Linked DNA regions of Crateriforma spongiae. The main gene of each other region encodes a partner of the protein of the gene in region 2 in a complex. Links are inferred from orthologs where the notes say so. Each region holds a gene or a part of one and is shown on either strand. Other genes may lie near its edges. The genes, in order: carB and carA.

Region 1 (9,582 bases), on a different replicon or contig from region 2:
GCTTTACAGCAAGATCGAACTTTCGCGAAACGAGAGTCCCATGACCACGACGAGACCCCTGTGATGACGTCTGAACCACAACGAAACAGTGAAAGCAGCAACGCCACGCCGACGGAGATTCGTCGTGACGGGGAAGCTGCGATTTGCATCGTCTGGTCTGACCAGCAGACGACCCGTTGGACGGCCAAGGAACTGCGTGACCGGTGCCCCTGCGCAACATGTCGAGAAAAGCAGCGGGCAAGCGATTTGGATTCGTCGTCCGCTACTGGGCCGATCGCCCTGCCCGTACTGAGTGCCGCGGAGGCGCGGCCGTTGACCATTGTGGCGATGCAACCGGTCGGGACCTACGCCTACAACATCGCATTCAGTGATGGTCACAACAGCGGGATCTATACGTTTGATCGGCTGCGGCGGGACAATCTCGATGATGCCCAGACCCCTTGAGCGATTATCTGTGCGATCATCCGGTGGTTTAGTGGGGCTTGGGGCGATGTTGATCCGGCCAGGGACGTGCCGATACAACAGTCGCGACCGACGCCACGTTCGACTTCGGTTTTCATTGATCTGACCTGCGACATCGAGCCGACAAGCATGTTCCTGACGATTCTTGCACTGCTTGCCGGTGGCGTTTTATTGGTCCTGGGCGGGGAACTGGTCGTTCGTGGTGCGTCGCAGTTGGCGTTCGCCGCGCGTCTTTCACCGCTTTTTGTCGGATTAACGGTCGTGTCTTTTGGGACCAGTGCGCCGGAGCTGGCCGTTTCGGTGCTGACCGCTCTGCAAGGTCAGGCCGATATCACGGTCGGCAATGTCATCGGCAGCAACCTGTTCAACCTGTTGATGATCGTCGGGCTGTCGGCCGCATTCGTTCCGCTGGAAGTACGCAGCCAAGTCGTGAAATTCGATTTGCCTGTGATGATCGCCGCGGCCGTATTGATGTACCTGCTCAGCGACAACTTGAACCTGTCACGCATCGATGGGTGCGTGTTTCTGATTTTTCTGTTCGTTTATTTCACCGTTTCCTTTCGACTGGGCCGACGCCAGTTCGAATCGGATGCGGCTCGGGACACGTCACAGACCGATTCCGACGATTCCGATGCCGCCGCCCCGGTGGATGATCCGTCGTCGCCCCTGGTTTGGCGGGTGATCAAGAACCTGTTCATCTTGGCGGTCGGCATCACACTTTTGGTCGTCGGTTGCCGCCTGTTTGTTGATGCCAGCGTCGCGATCGCTCAGCGGTTCGGAATGTCGGAAGCATTGATCGGTTTGACGATTGTTTCGGTCGGTACGTCGCTGCCAGAATTGGTTACCAGTGTCATGGCCAGTTTGAAAGGCCAACGCAGCATCGCCATTGGCAACGCGGTGGGCAGCACGACGTTGAACATCCTGGCCGTGTTGGGCGTGACCGCCGTGGTCGCACCGGCTGGAATTCCGGTCGCCGAAAAGCTATTCGCCAGCGACCTGCCGATGATGATCGGCAGCTGTGTTTTGATTTGGCCTTTATTCGCGACGTCCAAACGCGTGTCGCGGTTGGAAGGCCTGTTTTTGTTGCTGGTCTATGCGGCCTACATGGCGTACTTGATTTATCAGCAAGTCAGCCAGAATGCCGTGGCGGTTCCCGCCTAGCGGTTGCGTTTGTTTTTCGCGGCTTTTCGCTGCACGTCGGCCATCGCCTTTGCTTCGGCCTCGGCGTCAAACTTTGGATTTGCCGTCGAAGGCACCGGTGCATCGGTTCGTTCGCGCCAGCGGATCATGGCTTGGTGCAATTGGGCAGCCTTGTCGGGCATCGAATCCGCCAAGTTCTTGGTTTCCCCGATATCGTCCTTCAAGTTGTAAAGTTCCAAGTCTCCGGATTCAAAGTACTCGTGCAGTTTCCAATCGCCCTGGCGGATGATCCCGCACGGTCGAGTTCGAAACAGCGGGTCACGTTGTTCGTCGACGTTGGAATAGCCTTGAAGGTAAGCCGGGAAATGCCAGAACAACGCTCGACTGGCCAACGTTTGACTTGGCTCGGTCAGCATCGGCCACAAACTGACACCATCCAACGATTGGTCATCCGATCGTTCCAGTCCGGCAATGTCCAGAATCGTGGGGTACCAATCCAGTTGGGAAACCGGTGTGTCGATGCGTCGTCCGGCCGTCACCTGTCCCGGCCAGCGGACGAACATGGGCACACGGATTCCGCCTTCGTAATACGTGCCTTTGTATCCTTTCAGCGGATGCATGTCGGTGGCCGGACCATATCCGCCGTTGTCCGACGAAAACAAGACAACCGTGTTTTGGTCCAAATCGAGCTCGTTGATCGTGCGCATGATTCGACCGATCCCTTGATCAACCGCTTCGATCATCGTCGCCATGGCAACATGTTGGTGCAATTCACCCGCTGGCTTCGATTCATACTTGGCAACCAGTTCACGTTTGGCAATCAGCGGAGTGTGAACGGCAAAGTGCGTCAGGTACAGCATCCACGTCTGATCGGCCGAGCGACGGATGAACTTGACCGCTTCGTCGCTCAATCGATCCGTCAGGTACTCGTCCTCCGGTGCATCGTCTAGTCCGGGGGCGTTCGGGTGCGGCGGATAGTATCCCTTTGGCGGGCTGCCCGAGTGGGAACCGCCGACGTTGATGTCGAATCCATATTGGGTCGGATCATCGCTCAGGTGCCACTTGCCCATCAATGCGGTTTTGTAGCCTGCCGCATGCAGACGCTGTGGCCATGTCGTGATGGACGGGCGCAACGTGTCGGTGCCCGGGACGTGCAGCAATCGTCGGTGCTGGGCTTTACCACGCGGGCCGGTTCCCACGTTGAAGATTTCGTGACGTGGCGTGTACTGGCCCGACATCAAGCAGGCGCGAGACGGTGCACAGTTGGCCGCACCCGCGTACGCGTCGGTGAAGACGGTGCCCTGTTCGGCCAGCCGGTCCAAGTTCGGGGTTTCGAAAAAATCGCTGCCCATGAATCCACAGTCTCGCCAACCGAAATCGTCCAGATAGATCACCAAGATGTTGGGTCGGTCGGACGGCCGCTGGGCCGCCCCGGCTTGGCCCACGCAAAGGCAGCTCAAAGCGGCCAGCGTCGCGACGGAGATTCGGAGAAACGTGGCGGGAATCTGGATCATGGCAGGAATCTCGGGGTGGAACGGGGGGCAGCTTTGCCCGGCGGGCCCGCTGGGCAACGTTGATCGATATCGTCGCGATGGATCTGCGTCGGAGGCAATCGCCGGTGTTTGCGGTCGGTTATCGGCCGATTTGATGGCTGTTCGTTCAATCGGGGCGAGCCGGACGATTCGATCCCAAGCGGTCAATTCGGCCAAAGCAGCGCAATCGGGGGCGAACCGGTGGGATGCCCCGGACAAGAGACGGCTAACGGAGCGAAACGGCCCGTCGACGGCCAGTTCGCGGTCCGCACCCTACGCAATGGATAGGGTAGCGTGATATCCTGCCCGGAATTTTGCATACCGCTGGTCTTCACGACCAATCTCTCGCTTTGATTTTAGGTGTTCTGTGCCACGTCGCGACGACATCAAGAAAATTCTGTTGATCGGTAGCGGGCCCATTGTCATTGGACAGGCTTGCGAATTCGATTATTCCGGGACCCAGGCCTGTAAAGCCCTACGCGAAGAGGGTTACGAGGTGGTTCTGGTCAACAGTAACCCCGCGACCATCATGACCGACCCCGCCACCGCGGATTCGACCTATATCGAACCGTTGACTTGGCAGGTTTTGGAAAAGGTCATCGCCAAGGAACGTCCCGACGCTCTACTGCCCACACTGGGCGGTCAGACCGGTTTGAACGTGGCGATGGATCTGGAAGCCAACGGTGTGCTGGAAAAGTACGGCGTGGAAATGATCGGCGCTCGGGCCGACGTGATCGACAAGGCCGAGGCGCGGGACAAGTTCAAGGCCGCGATGGAAAAGATCGGCTTGGACGTCTGCAAAGGTTTCACCGTGCACACCTTGGAAGAGGCCCGTGCGGCGATGGAACAAGTCGGGCTTCCCGCAGTCGTCCGGCCCAGCTTCACGATGGGCGGCAGCGGTTCGGCAATTGCCTACAACAAAGACGATTTTGACGCTCTGGTCCGCAACGGTTTGGACCAGTCGCCGGTGACGGAGGTCTTGATCGAAGAGTCCATCATCGGTTGGAAGGAATACGAGATGGAAGTCGTCCGAGACATGGACGACAACGTGGTCATCATCTGCAGTATCGAAAACTTTGACCCGATGGGCGTCCACACCGGTGATTCGATCACCGTCGCCCCGGCCCAAACACTGACCGACAAAGAATACCAACGGATGCGCGACGCCAGCTTGGCGGTGATGCGTGAAATCGGCGTCGAAACGGGCGGCAGTAACGTCCAGTTCGCGATCAATCCGAAAACCGGCCGGATGATCGTCATTGAAATGAACCCGCGGGTCAGCCGGTCCAGTGCCCTGGCCAGTAAAGCGACGGGGTTTCCGATCGCAAAGATTGCCGCCAAGCTTGCCGTGGGTTATCGCTTGTGGGAAATCCCCAACGACATCACCCAGAAAACGAAAGCATGTTTCGAACCGACGATCGACTATGTGGTGACGAAGATCCCGCGTTTCGCGTTCGAAAAATTTCCCGACGCCGATGCCACGCTGACCACGCAAATGAAAAGCGTCGGCGAAACGATGGCGATCGGTCGGACGTTCAAAGAATCACTTCAAAAAGCGCTGCGTGGTCTGGAGATCGGCGCCTTCGGTCTTGGCTGCGACGGACGCGACCTCTGGGGAACCGAAGACCAACCGAGCAACGATGAAATTCGAGCCAAGTTGACCGTCCCCGGCGCCGAACGAATTTTCCACATTCGTTATGCGCTGAAGTCCGGTATGACGATCGATGAGATCTACAAACTGACTCATATCGATCGCTGGTTCTTGGACCACATTGCCCAAATCGTTGAACGCGAAGAATGGCTGGGCACGGTTGGATCGTTGGAATCGTTGACCGCGGATCAAATGCGTGACGCCAAACGCGACGGTTTCTCCGATCGCCAGCTGGCCAAGCTGACCGGTACGAACGAAGTCAAGGTCCGCGCACGCCGCCTGGAACTGGGTGTCCGGCCGGTCTTCAAGAGTGTCGATACGTGTGCGGCGGAATTCGAAGCCTACACGCCGTACTATTACAGCACCTATGAAACCGAAACCGAATTGCCCGGCAAATCGGACAAGAAACGGATCGTGATCTTGGGCGGTGGTCCCAACCGGATCGGCCAAGGAATCGAGTTCGATTACTGTTGTTGCCACGCCAGCTTCGCCGTCAAAGACATCGGCTATGAAGCGATCATGGTCAACAGCAATCCGGAAACGGTCAGTACCGACTACGACACGTCGGACATCCTGTTCTTTGAACCGCTGACCATCGAAGACGTGTTGAACATCTGCGACGCGACCGAGCCGGACGGAGTGATCGCACAGTTCGGCGGTCAAACACCGTTGAACCTGGCCCGCGGGCTGCAAACCGCCGGCGTTCCGATCATCGGAACCAGCGTCGATACGATCGAGGCGGCCGAGGATCGCGAACTGTTCCAACAACTGATCGAAGAATTGGGCTTGCGCCAGCCGCCCTCGGGCATCGCACGAAACATGTCCGAAGCCAAACGCGAAGCCAAACGCATCGGCTATCCGGCCCTGGTGCGTCCCAGCTTTGTTCTGGGCGGTCGGGCGATGGAAATCTGTTATGACCAGTCACAGTTCGAACGATATGTGGCCGAGGCCTTCATCGTCGCCGACGGACAACCCGTGCTGATCGACTCGTTCCTGGAAGACGCCATCGAAGTCGATGTCGACGCGGTCGGCGATGGCACCGATTGTGTGATCATGGGAATCATGGAACACATCGAAGAAGCCGGTGTGCACAGTGGCGATTCGGCGTGCTGTATCCCGCCGTTCAGTTTGACCGAACAAACGATCGCGGAAATTCGTGACGCCACCGTGCGGTTAGCCAAGCGGATGAACGTCGTCGGGCTGATGAACATTCAATACGCGGTCAAAACCGAAGACGGCCAACCGGTCTTGTATATCTTGGAAGTCAATCCGCGGGCCAGCCGCACCGTGCCTTTCGTTGCCAAAGCCACGGGGGTTCCCGTCGCCGGCATTGCGACCAAAGTCATGAACGGAATCAGCTTGAAGGAACAAGGCATTCTGGACCAACCGGTGCCCAAGCATGTGTCGATCAAAGAAAGTGTGTTTCCGTTCCGCAAGTTTGCCGGTGTGGACATTGTCCTGGGACCTGAAATGCGGTCGACCGGCGAAGTCATGGGGATCAGCGACCAGTTTTCCATTGCGTTTGCCAAAAGCCAAATCGCCGCCGGCAATGTGTTGCCCGAATCGGGCAAAGTCTTCCTCAGCCTGAACGCCCGGCACAAACACGCCGTGGTCGACTTGGGACGGCGGCTTGGTGAACTCGGGTTTGAAATTTTGGCGACCGAAGGCACCGCCCAGCGGCTGGATGAAGCCGGGGTGCAGTGCACGCGTGTCCGGAAACTGGCCGAAGGGCATCCGAACCTGATCGACTTCCTGAAGAACGACGACGTCCAGCTGATCGTCAACACGCCCAGCGGCAAAGGAGCGCGAACCGACGAAGGTCGAATTCGTGCCGCGGCGGTTCAGTACGGGGTGCCCTGCATCACGACGTTGTCCGCAGCCGAAGCGGCGATCAACGCGATGCAAGCCATGCGGGAAAACCCGATCCAGGTCGAATCGCTGCAGAAACGCTACGCCGGCGCATCCTAGGACATCGCGAACCTCAGAATCGGTTCGTCTTGGCAGGTGCGGGCAACGCCCGTTCGCGGCAACGGAGCGACAGGTTTTCAACAGGCGACATGCGGTATCGCGACTCGGCACGGCGTCGTGCGGACATTTTATGAAGCCATTCTTTCGAAAACCGCTTCGCGGAACGGTCGCGAAATTTTGTACCGACCGGTGTGTCTGAGGCTTCGTGTTCGGGGCAATCGCGGGGGCAAATTCACGGCTGCAGCGTCCGAGATGCCCGGTCAGCTGCGTCGGGATTCGGCCGTTTTTCGGCTCCTTGGATGCCATTAAGGCGTGTGCAAATGCGCGCCGCGAACCGTCACAGCGGACCGCGGTGGATCCGGCATTCGATGTGCGCTGGGGCACGGCGACCTGCGGGGTGCGACAATTTAGCGTCGCATCCACTGCGGTAGTGTTCGGATGCGAAGGAATCGCGTGAGCGAAAAAGTTCGCGGACTGCCCCGTTGCCCTTGGTTGACGCAGTCCGTGCGATCCATAAACTTTGCCCAGCTTGCCAGCTAGGCGGGCATTCCACTACTTCATTTGTGTAGAGAGTGAATCAGATGATTCGAACGATTATGGCCTTGACCCTGTTGGTCGCCGCTAGCATCGTCGCAGCCCCGCAAGCCGACGCTGGTTTGTTCGGACGGTTCTGCAAGAAAGACGCTTGCTGCCCCGAGCCGGTTTGCTGCGAGCCTGCTCCTGTTTGTGCTCCCGAGCCGGTTTGCGCTCCTGAGCCCGTTTGCTGCCCCGAGCCGGCACCGGTTTGTGCTCCTGAGCCAGTTTGCGCTCCCGAGCCGGTTTGCTGCCCCGAGCCCGCACCGGTTTGTGCTCCTGAGCCCGTTTGCTGCGAACCCGCCCCGGTTTGCGCTCCCGAGCCCGTCTGCTGCGAACCTGCTCCGACCTGCTGCCCGGCTCCCAAGAAGCACTGCGGACTGTTCGCGAAGCTGAAGGCAAAGTTTGCCGCTCGCAAATCGTGCTGCCCCGATCCTTGCTGCTACTAATCGGCACAGGATTGGCTTTGGCGCCAATAGCGAAATAAACGGGCCGGCGGTTTGAATCGCGGTCCGTTTTTTTATGCGCCCACAGGTCGGAAAATCGCTGATCGGGACGCCCCGGACCTGATCCGATGGTCGGCTGGCGCTGGGGCGTCACGATGGTTCTAAGCCGTCACAGATTGTCGTAAGCTGATCGGTTCGATCCACCCGATTTTTCTTACCCGCTCGATTTGCTTGACGACGACATGTCAAAGAAGACGGACGCCTCCGACGCCGAATCTGATCAGCCATCGATCGACCCGTCCAATTTACGTTTGTTGGTCGTCGACAACGAAGCGGCGCACGCTCGTGCGATGACGGACAGTTTGGAAAAGGTCGGGTACCAGTGCGATGTCGCCACCAGTGGTCCGGAAGCGGCCAAGCGGATTGAAAGCGATGTGTACGACATCATCGTGACCGACATGGTGATGAACGATGTCGACGGGATGCAGATCCTTTCGCTCGCGCGGCAAAAACTGCCCGACAGCGAAGTCATCATGGTCACCGGCCATGCCACCGTGCCCGTCGCCGTCGAAGCGATGCAAATCGGTGCGTTCAATTTCTTAGAGAAACCGATCACGCCCAACCGGTTGCGTGCGATCGTGGCCAAGGCGGCCGAACAGGTCGGGCTGAAACGTCAAAACACCGAACTGCGGCAGCGTTTGGACGAACGTTTCGGCTTCGAAGGCATCATCTATACCAGCAAGAAGATGCAGACGGTCATCGATCGTCTGCGACGCATTGCGGCCACCGATGCCACCGTGTTGATCACCGGCGAAAGCGGGACCGGCAAGGAGATGATCGCCCAGGCGATTCATCAAAACAGCCCCCGCCGGAACAAACGGATCGTCGCCATCAACACACGTGCGGTCAGCGAACAGTTGGTCGAAAGCGAGTTGTTCGGCCACGTCAAAGGTTCCTTCACCGATGCGGTGTCCGATCGCGAAGGCGCTTTCCAGTACGCCAACGGCGGCACACTGTTTCTGGACGAAGTCGGCGATATGCCGATGAGCACGCAGATCAAACTGCTGCGGGTGTTGGAAGAAAGTCAGATCACCCGCGTCGGTGACAATAAACCGATCAAAGTCAACGTGCGTCTGGTCAGTGCTACCAACCGGCCGCTGGAGGAAATGGTCGAAGCCGGAACGTTCCGCAACGACTTGTATTTCCGGCTGAAGGTCGTGACCGTGGAACTGCCCCCGCTTCGCGACCGACGCGACGACGTGATTCCGTTGATGGATCACTTCCGCAAGTATTTCTTGCGACGCCACGACAAATCCACCGCACACTTCACTCCCGCGGTGACCAAACGTTTCTTTGCGTACGACTGGCCCGGGAACGTACGCCAATTGCGCAATTTCGTCGAAACCATGGTGGTCCTGGATACCGATCAGTCATTGGATGTTGACGACTTGCCGCCGGAATTGATGGGCGAAGGCCAGGATGATTCCGGCGAAATCGTCGTCGCCTCCGGCGGTCCAAGTGACTTGATCGGCCAACCGCTCAGCCAGATCGAACGGTGGGCGATCGAGGAGACGTTGAAGCTGACCGGCGACAACCGCGAAGAAGCCGCCAAGATTTTGGGTATCGGTGCACGAACCCTGTACCGTCGATTGGACCAATACAAGAACGACGAAGAAGCCTGACGCCAGGCCGTTGATGTCGGCGATCGGGGGATGTCAGGGGATGGCGTCCGACCCTTTCATTCATGGACCGAATTGCAAAAGGCTGTCACGTGTTCCAACCGGCCGAGGGTTACGAGATCGTCGCGCAA
Region 2 (8,716 bases):
CAATGCGGCGGCGATGACGAAAAAACTGAGCGACAGAAACAACGCGTCAAACGGTGTCGTGCCGCGAGATGCACTCAACTGTTCGCTGCGGATCGGAATCGGCCGCCATCCGACCTGGTCGGCGACTTTCAGGACGGCCGCATCAATGCGGGATTTCAATTCCGGTTCACTTAGCGGCGGGTCGGGCGCGATTCGCAGGCTGGTGGTCTTACCGAATCGGCTGGCGAAGTAACGTCGACCGACCTTCAACGGGATAAACGCCTTGGGGGTCAATCGGTGCTCGTTCCAGTAGGTGTCGTCCTCCGGTTCAATCTTTCGTTCCAGTTCGAATGGCAAATCCCAATCGCTGATCGATTCTTGGTCGGTCACGCCTGGGACCGTCGGCGTCAGGTCCGGGTCGTTGTACACCGTCGGTGGATCGTCATACACCGCGTCACGATTGCGGCGGTAAGGTCGGGACGGACGCGTGATCGGGACGATCTGTGTCACCACCGCCGGAAAATAACGCTCCACTTCACGGCCGCGATCGACCTCCGGTTCGTAGTAGGCGATCCGCAAACGATCTCCGACCTTCGCGTTCAGTCGGTCGGCGGCCCAATCATTGATGACAATCGGCGACGGTCGTGAATCCGTCGCCGTGTCGCTGTTTTCCGGCGCCGATGCGGTCGGGCTCGTTTCGCTTTCGTAATCCAGCGGCAGTGATTCCGTCGAATCAATCGCCGTGATGATGCTGTACGGAACCGACGCGACGACATTGCCTGCGTCATCCAGCTTTTCAATCGCATTGGCCAGATAGGTCATCACCGGCGTTGCCGCGCCGGGGATAGCATCGGTGACGGCGTTGACGATCACGTCATCGATCAACAACTGCTCGCTGGTCAGCGAATCGTATTGAAAAACAGGTTCCGCATCCGGTTCGGCGTTTTGAGGCTGAATCGCGGTGACGCGTGAAAGCTTCAGCCCGAGGTCACCCAGATCCAAACTCAAATCGTCCCGCGTCAGAGGTTCGGGTGACAAAAGCAGATTTGCGGCGCCCGGTCGGTCAAGAACGTCCGCGATCAATTCACGTTTCAGGTAGGCACACAGCGGCGTGGACTGGCTGGCCGACAAAGAAAAACGGCCCAGCCCGCGGTTGTCGACGATCGCGGCAACCGTCATGCGTGGCAGTCCCTCGGTTTCGGATTCGCGCCGGCCCAGCGGGCTGTCGGCGGGGACGGCACTTTCGATGGGCAGCCGAATCGTGATTTGATCGCCCACACCGACCCCGAGTTCATCGGCGCAGGCACGGTTCAACACAACGGACTGATCGTCGGGATTGGTCTCCGGTGCATCAGATGGTTCGCCTAGCTTCCAAAAAGATGGCGTGATGCCAAGGATTTGAACGGATCCGCTGCGGCGTGCCGGTTCATCGTCGGACGGTTGCGATTCAGCGACGCCCGCCGGGAACAGAAAGACTGCTTGGGCGCCGATCGACGAATCCACGATTTCATCGGCGGTAAAAAAGTGACCCGGCGACACGATGGTGTCGATCGAACCCAGTCGCTGCAGCGTTAACGCACGCAAACTGCCACGCATCGAATCGCCGACCAGCAAAGCACCCACGATGACCGCCGTTGCGATGGCCACACCCAACGCCAAAGCGATCGAAACACGGCCGCGATACCACAGCGATGCCAAACGCATGTGCCACACACCAAGGCCGGTCTTGCCGGACGGGACCGAGGCGGTTGTGTTCATGGCGGCAGGTTCGTGTGTTGGTGGCGCAGATGATAAATGGCGATGACGATCGATCGAATTTTCCCGATCAAAGGATTCCCACAAGGCTAGTCTTTTGCGGGCAGCATCGGGCGAGTGTCGGTGGATTCGAACACTTCGATCGGTGGGGCGTCGTCGCCAACGATACCGGATCGGCGAGCCAAGGTCGAAAGGGTGGCCAGGGCTTGGCGACCGACCGTCCCCAAGTCCACCGTCCAGTCGTTGACGTACAAATCGACGTGCTGCATCAAGACCGCATCATCGAATTCCTGGGCATAGCGACGCATGGTCGGCAGCGTTTCGTCGCGATGGGTAAGCCCCCAACGGATGGAATCGGCAATGCACTCTTGGATCCGCCCCGTCACTTCGTCGTCCAGCGACCGCCTGGCCACCAATCCGCCCAGAGGCAACGGGCACTTCGTTTCGCCTTCCCAGCGTTGACCCAGGTCTTCCACCAGGTGCAGCCCTTCGTTCTGCCAAGTGAATCGACCCTCGTGGATGCAGACGCCGAAATCCGCTTTCCCTGACTTCAGGTCTGGCATGATTTGGGAAAAGACCACATGGTCGATCTGTGTCGTCGACGGATAAAAAATCCGCATCAACAGCGTCGCGGTGGTATCGCTTCCCGGGCACAGTGTCCGCTGTGATGCATTGCGGGGAACGGCACCGTCCCGCGCTGCCAACAACAGCGGGCCGACGCCAAATCCCAACGCCGAACCGGATGGCAAGACACGCAATTGATCCGCCAACAACAAAGCGGCATGAAAGCTGGTTTTGGCGACATCAAAGCGTCCCGCCCGCAAAGCGTCGTTCAGTTGTTGGATGTCTAGCAGTTCAAAATGGAAATCCAAGCCTCGGGTGTCCACCAAGTTCCGCATCAACGCGTCGAATGCGAACGTGTCGTTCGGACACGTCGAAATGCCGATGTGGATACGGTGGCCCATGTTGTTTGGAACGGTTTGCGTGTGCGTGATGTGTGTGCGGCAAGAGTCACAAAGAGCCGCCTGAGACGGTTTGAAGCGGCTGACCCGGCTTTGCCGCGAAGGACGTGCGGCCGATTCAGACGTTTGATTCTAGACCCGCGATCAACTCGGCAACACGATGGGCCGCCACGTGCATCGCGGGTGCGGTCTGCCACGTTCGAGTGTCGCGGTTTCCGACCGGATTGCTGATGCCACGCACGATTGTCAGTGGAACTTGGCTGACCCGACAAGCGACCGCGACGGCGAAGCCTTCCATGTCTTCGGCGACGGCATCCGGGTAAGTGTTCCGCCGCCACCGGGCGTGGTCCGGGGATGACGATGCTGCGGTTACCGACAGCAGTGTTTTCTGTCGGCCCATCGCTCGGGCGTCCGCATCGGGCACGACCAAATCCAGTCGGTCGGTGACGGCCGAGCCATCCATTTCCAGATGCGGCCATCCCATCTGATCTGCTGACAAGAATTGATCGGGGGCCGCGGCCATGTCGACACCCGCACCGATGCCGTGACAGGTCACGCGATGAAAAACGACCGCATCACCGACCTTGATTGCCGGAGGGTCGGCATCAGGTTCTGTGACGAATCCGCCGGCCAGACCGACCAGAAAGACATGGTCAGGCGTTTGTTCGGCCAACAGTCGCATGGCGCCGATGCCCGCGGCGGCCAAGCCGAAACCACAGATGGCGGTGGTGAAATCACCTCCTGCTGATTTGCGGATGGCCGGCCAATCGACCATCCGGTATTCCGCCGACGTGGGCACCAGGACCAGGATGCTCATTCAGATAGACTCCGCGGTCGGCACCGCAACAACGTGGGACGACCGCTGGTGGAGGATCACCAGAGCAGGGTCAAGCCGGCGACCCGCTGAGGCTGGATTGAAATCGTTCGAACAGATAGTGACTGTCGTGCGGACCCGACGATGCCTCGGGGTGATATTGCACACTGAACGCCGGCAACGTCTTGTGTCGAACGCCGGCAACGGTGTCATCGTTCAAATGCCGGTGAGTGATTTCCAGGCAATCCGGCAACGATTTTTCGTCCACCGCAAAGCCGTGGTTTTGTGTCGTGATCTCGACTTTGCCGGTCGTCAAATCCAGCACCGGTTGGTTCACACCACGGTGTCCGAATTTCAGCTTGTAGGTTTGGGCGCCACAAGCCAGCGAAAGCAATTGGTGCCCCAAGCAAATGCCGAACACCGGCATCTTGTCGACCAATTCCGAAATCGTTTGTTTCGCATACGACAGCGGTTCCGGATCGCCCGGCCCGTTGGAAATGAACAGCCCGTCCGGCTTGAGTGCCAAAATCTCATCGGCTGACACATCACCACGGACGATGGTCACGCGGTTGCCACGCGAACGCAGGTGCCGCGGGATGTTCCACTTCATGCCAAAGTCCATGCAGACCACGTGCGGCTGGTCGCCCGATGGTTGCTGGCCGGCTTCATCGACGGTGATCCATTCGTGCAACTGGTCGTCCCACTGGACCCCCTGTGCGGGCATCACGGTCTTGGCCAGGTCACGGCCGACCAAGCTTTCGCTGGCCTTGGCTTTGGCGACCAAGCTGGCGTCGTCCAAATCGGTGGTCGACAGAACGCCTCGCATGGCACCTTCGATGCGAATGCGACGAACCAACGCGCGGGTATCGATCCCGCTGATGCCGATGATGTTGTTCTGTTTCAAGAAGTCCGACAGCGCCGCTTCGCTGCGATAATTGCTGTGGATTCGGCTTTCGGATCGAATGACGAATCCCGACAACGACGGACGATGATGTTCGATGTCGACCGTGTTGGTGCCGTAGTTGCCGATTTCCGGATACGTCATTGTGACGATCTGGCCGGCATAGCTGGGGTCGGTCAGGATTTCCTGATACCCCGTCATTGCGGTGTTGAAAACGACTTCACCGGTGACTTCGCCTTCGGCTCCGAAGGCTTGGCCGGGGAACACGGAACCGTCTTCCAAGGCCAGTTTGGCGGTGATCGGCATGCAATAGCTCTCGCGTGGGATCTCTCGATTTTGTTCAGACGCGGCCACGGTCTCGTATCACACCGTGGCCCGGCGCGTACTGATATCACGTTCTAACAGACAATCGCGATTTATCGAAGGATCGCGGCCGGTGGTTGGGACGCGAATGTGGCAAAAACGTTCGCGCCCGATCCGGTGACCCACGGCGAACCGCTCTAGCGGCCGATGGTTCGCCGTTAGGCTGATCCGGCCGTTAAATGTCGATCAGGTCTTCGGCGCTCAGAATCGGTTTTTCGTTTTCTTCTGTTTCCTGTTTTTCACGCCATGGGTCGCCCGCGCGATAGGAATCCAATTCTTCCTGCAATTGTTCCAGCTGGTCGTTTTCTTGGGCGGCCCCCAAGTCGACGGCGGCTTGGCTGTATTCGATCGCCTTGGGGATGTCTCCCGATTCGGCATGGGCGGCCGCCAGCGTGCTCAGGATGTGGGGCTTTTGGTAATCCGTCAGTCGTGCCGCTTGGCGTGCCAATTCCAAGGCTCGCTGGCCATCACGAACATCGTCTTTGGGGCTGGTCGCCAGGACCCACGCCAAGTTGTTCATCAAGCCGGCGTAATCCGGGGCCACCATATCGGTCGACTTCAGCTTTTCGGCCGGTCCGGTGTCCGAAGTCTGCAAGATTTTCAAAGCGTCTTCGTAGTCTCGGATCGCCGTTTGATGTTCGCCGATCGCCAGCAACGCGTCGCCGCGCGATCGCAGGGCGTTGGTGTTTTCAGGTTGGATTTCCAAAATCTGTTCGAAGACATCGATTGCCTGACGCGGGCGGTCGTCCACCATGTAAAGCTGGCCCAATTGTTCCTGCCAGAACGCTTGGCGTTGCGGATCGTCTTTCTGGAATTCAATCAGTTTTTTGACTTCGTTGATGGCATCGGGAATTCGTTTCTCTTGGGATGCGATCAAGAACTGGACCAAGATCGTTTCGGGCAAGTCGGCCACCCGCGGGTTCAGGTTGATCGCGTCTTGCACGTAACCCTTGGCCGCCGTGACATCTTCGTTCTCCAAGCAACGCTGGGCCAATTCGATCAGCTTGCGCGGGTCGCCCGGACGCAGTTCAATCGATTTGTTCAAGTCGGCGATCGCTGATTCTTGATCCAGTCGTTTGGTGTGGACTCGTGAACGGATTCGATACAGACGTTCCAAAATGTCGTTGTCCGAAGCCTGCTTTTCGATCGCTTCGGTCAGCAGTTCGACCGCCTCGTCATCGCGATCGGCATCCATCAATTGTTCGACGGCCGCCGCGACGATCGCCAAGTTCATCGGCTGGTCGTCCAAGATTTCACGGACGTCGGCAACGGCTTTGTCGATTTGGCCATCACCCAGTCGCAGCACGATTCTGGCTTGAAATGCTTTGGTGTTCTTCGGGTCCAGCTTCAAGGCTCGGTTCAAGTCCCTGATCTGCTTCTCCGGATCATCACGCAGACCCGCACGCATCGCCAACATGGTGCTTTGTTTCTTGGGGTCGTCTTCGTACAGCTTGATCGCCTTGGTGATCGACCGGACCGCCAGCGCGCCGTCGGCGTCGGGGAACACCGCGGGGGAATTTAACTGGGCGATCAAGACGTGAGCGTCGGCAAGTTGGTCATCGTTTTCGACTGCCTTCTTCAAAAGCTCGAGGGCTTCCAAACGAACCGCCGCCGCGTTCCCGCCGGCGCCTCGCATCATGGCTCCGAACAGTCCTTGGCCCAGTTGCAGCTGAACGCTGCCCAGCATTTGCTTGGCAAAGCGGCTGTTTTCATCGCCCAGGCCCTTGGACAACGCCGATTCCAACAATGCGGCGACGGATTCCAGTTCAGCGGCCGTTTTGGCGTCGATCCGTTTGGAAACGGCTTCATCCAAATCGGCTTGGCCCGGATCTTGGGCGGTGTCCAGCGACGGCAGGGGATCGATTTGGATCGCACCGTCATCGGCTTGCCCGCTGTCGTTGGCCTGCGCGCCGGTGTCGTCCTGAGTTCCCGCTTCTTGAGCCACCGCCGGGGCGGCAACACAAACCAGCCCACCCAACAACGTCACCATCAGGCAAGCTCGGACGTCACGAAACATCATCGTGGTCGCTGAGGGGATTGGGACGTTCGGAAAGTCGCTTCGCTGGTGGCCGGATCGCGTTGGCATGAAGTCACCCAAAAGGGAAGTAGTGTTCGATCGGTATTGGCTAAGCGTTCGCGGCGGATCGGGACAAGTCACATCGACATGTCGTCTGCGCAAGGAACCGGCAACGAACGGGCCGGCACATTATGACCGATCCGGCAAGCCGGGCGAAGACGATTACTTGGGCAGGCGCGGATGCGTCTCAGGCCAGGACCGGCGTCACCACGTTGCCGTGAACATCAGTCAAGCGAAAATCACGCCCTTGGAACCGATAGGTCAATCGTTCGTGATCGATGCCCAGTAGGTGCAGCACGGTCGCCTGGAAATCATGAACGTGCACGGGATGTTCGGTGACGCCAAATCCCAGTTCGTCCGACTGGCCGTATTCGAAACCGCCTTTGACACCGCCGCCGGCCATCCACATGGTGAACGCATCGGGGTAGTGATCGCGACCCAGAATCTTGCTGCCGGATGTTCGGCCTTCGCGGAACGGAGTCCTGCCGAATTCGCCGCCCCAGATCACCAACGTTTCATCCAGCAAGCCACGTTGTTTCAGATCTTGGATCAACGCGGCGACCGGCCGATCCATCGTGGCACATTTTTCGGTCAATCCTTTGGTCAGCCCCGTCGCTTCACCGGTGCCGTGGAAGTCCCAGCCCCAGTCGAACAACTGCACAAAGCGGACGCCGGATTCCACCAACCGTCGTGCCAGCAGGCAATTGTTGGCCAAGCTGGATTCACCGGGCCGCGCCCCGTATTGATCCAGCGTCGCTTGGCTTTCCTGGCGAATGTCCATCACTTCGGGGACCGCCGTTTGCATCCGAAAGGCCAGCTCGTATTGCGAGATTCGGGTCGTCGTTTCCGGGTGCCCCATCTCGGCTGCTTGAATCTGGTTCAGTTCGCCCAACAAGTCCAGGCTGGCACGACGGATCGATCTTGGCATCCCCGGCGGGTCAGAGGAATACAGAACGGGATCGCCTTGGCTGCGACATTGAACGCCCTGGTACACCGACGGCAGAAAACCGCTTCCGAAGGACGCTTTGCCGCCATTGGGTTGGACTCCGCTGCTGATCAACACCACAAAGCCGGGCAGGTTCTCGTTTTCGCTGCCCAGGCCGTACGTCACCCACGATCCCATCGACGGGCGACCGGGGCGCGGCGATCCGGTGTAGACCAACAATTCGGCGGGCGCATGATTGAATTGGTCGGTGTGCATTGAATGCACCACACACAGGTCATCGGCGACGTCGTGCAGTTTTTCAATCGCGTCGGACATCCACATCCCACACTTGCCGACTCGTTTCCACTGACGTGGCGTGCCCATCAGTTTGGGAACGCCGGTGGTGAAGGCGAATTCGCGGCCGGCCAAGAACGAATCCGGACAATCTTGACCGTCACGCTGCTGGAGTGCAGGTTTGTAATCGAACAGGTCCAGGTTCGGCGGCGATCCGGTCATATGCAGGTAAATGACCCGCTTGGCCGTCCCAAACCCGGGGCGTTTTTCGCCTCGTTCGTCGTCGTCACTGGACGCATCGGCGACGTCACCGTCGACCAGGTGCGCCAAAGCGGCGGCCCCAATACCCGCGGTTGAATGCGACAGGAAATGCCGCCGCGTTTGCAATTGCAGTCGTTCTAAAATTGGATGCATCGTAGGGCGTTACCGCTTCATCAAGATTTCGTCCAAGTTAAGCACCACATTACAGGCGACCGTCCACGCGGCTTGATCCGCGATTGCCATTTCATCGTCCGCAACGCTCGATCCCGCCATCGGCGGCGGCAAATGTTCCGGGCGGGTCAACCGTCGGGCTTGATCCAGATGGTCGGTGTAGTGCTGTCGCATTCGACGAACGAATCCGATCAACCGCTGGGCTTCGGCGTCG

What was found.
Region 1: the proteins of carA (region 2) and carB are in contact, whole or in part, in a solved structure (PDB 1KEE), measured with the Escherichia coli proteins. The link is inferred for Crateriforma spongiae from one-to-one orthologs.

What each region holds. Positions count from the first base shown.
Region 1 is NZ_JAAXMS010000008.1:18,441-28,022, reverse strand. Bases 3,149-6,953 are described here. They hold carB (carbamoyl-phosphate synthase large subunit), read left to right. Parts: upstream 3,149-3,501; coding sequence 3,502-6,753; downstream 6,754-6,953. Also shown: HFP54_RS19935 (DUF971 domain-containing protein), read left to right, coding at 64-444; HFP54_RS19930 (calcium/sodium antiporter), read left to right, coding at 592-1,623; HFP54_RS19925 (sulfatase), read right to left, coding at 1,620-3,116; HFP54_RS19915 (sigma-54-dependent transcriptional regulator), read left to right, coding at 8,015-9,454; HFP54_RS19910 (rhomboid family intramembrane serine protease), read left to right, coding at 9,517-9,582. UniProt on the Escherichia coli protein: Large subunit of the glutamine-dependent carbamoyl phosphate synthetase (CPSase).
Region 2 is NZ_JAAXMS010000003.1:176,831-185,546, forward strand. What follows is about bases 2,651-5,589. They hold carA (glutamine-hydrolyzing carbamoyl-phosphate synthase small subunit), read right to left. Parts: upstream 4,718-5,589; coding sequence 3,584-4,717; downstream 2,651-3,583. Other genes in these bases: HFP54_RS08755 (1,4-dihydroxy-6-naphtoate synthase), read right to left, coding at 2,651-2,699; mqnB (futalosine hydrolase), read right to left, coding at 2,815-3,513; HFP54_RS08770 (tetratricopeptide repeat protein), read right to left, coding at 4,950-5,589. In the rest of the region: HFP54_RS08750 (ABC transporter permease), read right to left, coding at 1-1,737; more of HFP54_RS08755, read right to left, coding at 1,824-2,650; more of HFP54_RS08770, read right to left, coding at 5,590-6,794; HFP54_RS08775 (DUF1501 domain-containing protein), read right to left, coding at 7,039-8,484; HFP54_RS08780 (PSD1 and planctomycete cytochrome C domain-containing protein), read right to left, coding at 8,494-8,716. UniProt on the Escherichia coli protein: Small subunit of the glutamine-dependent carbamoyl phosphate synthetase (CPSase).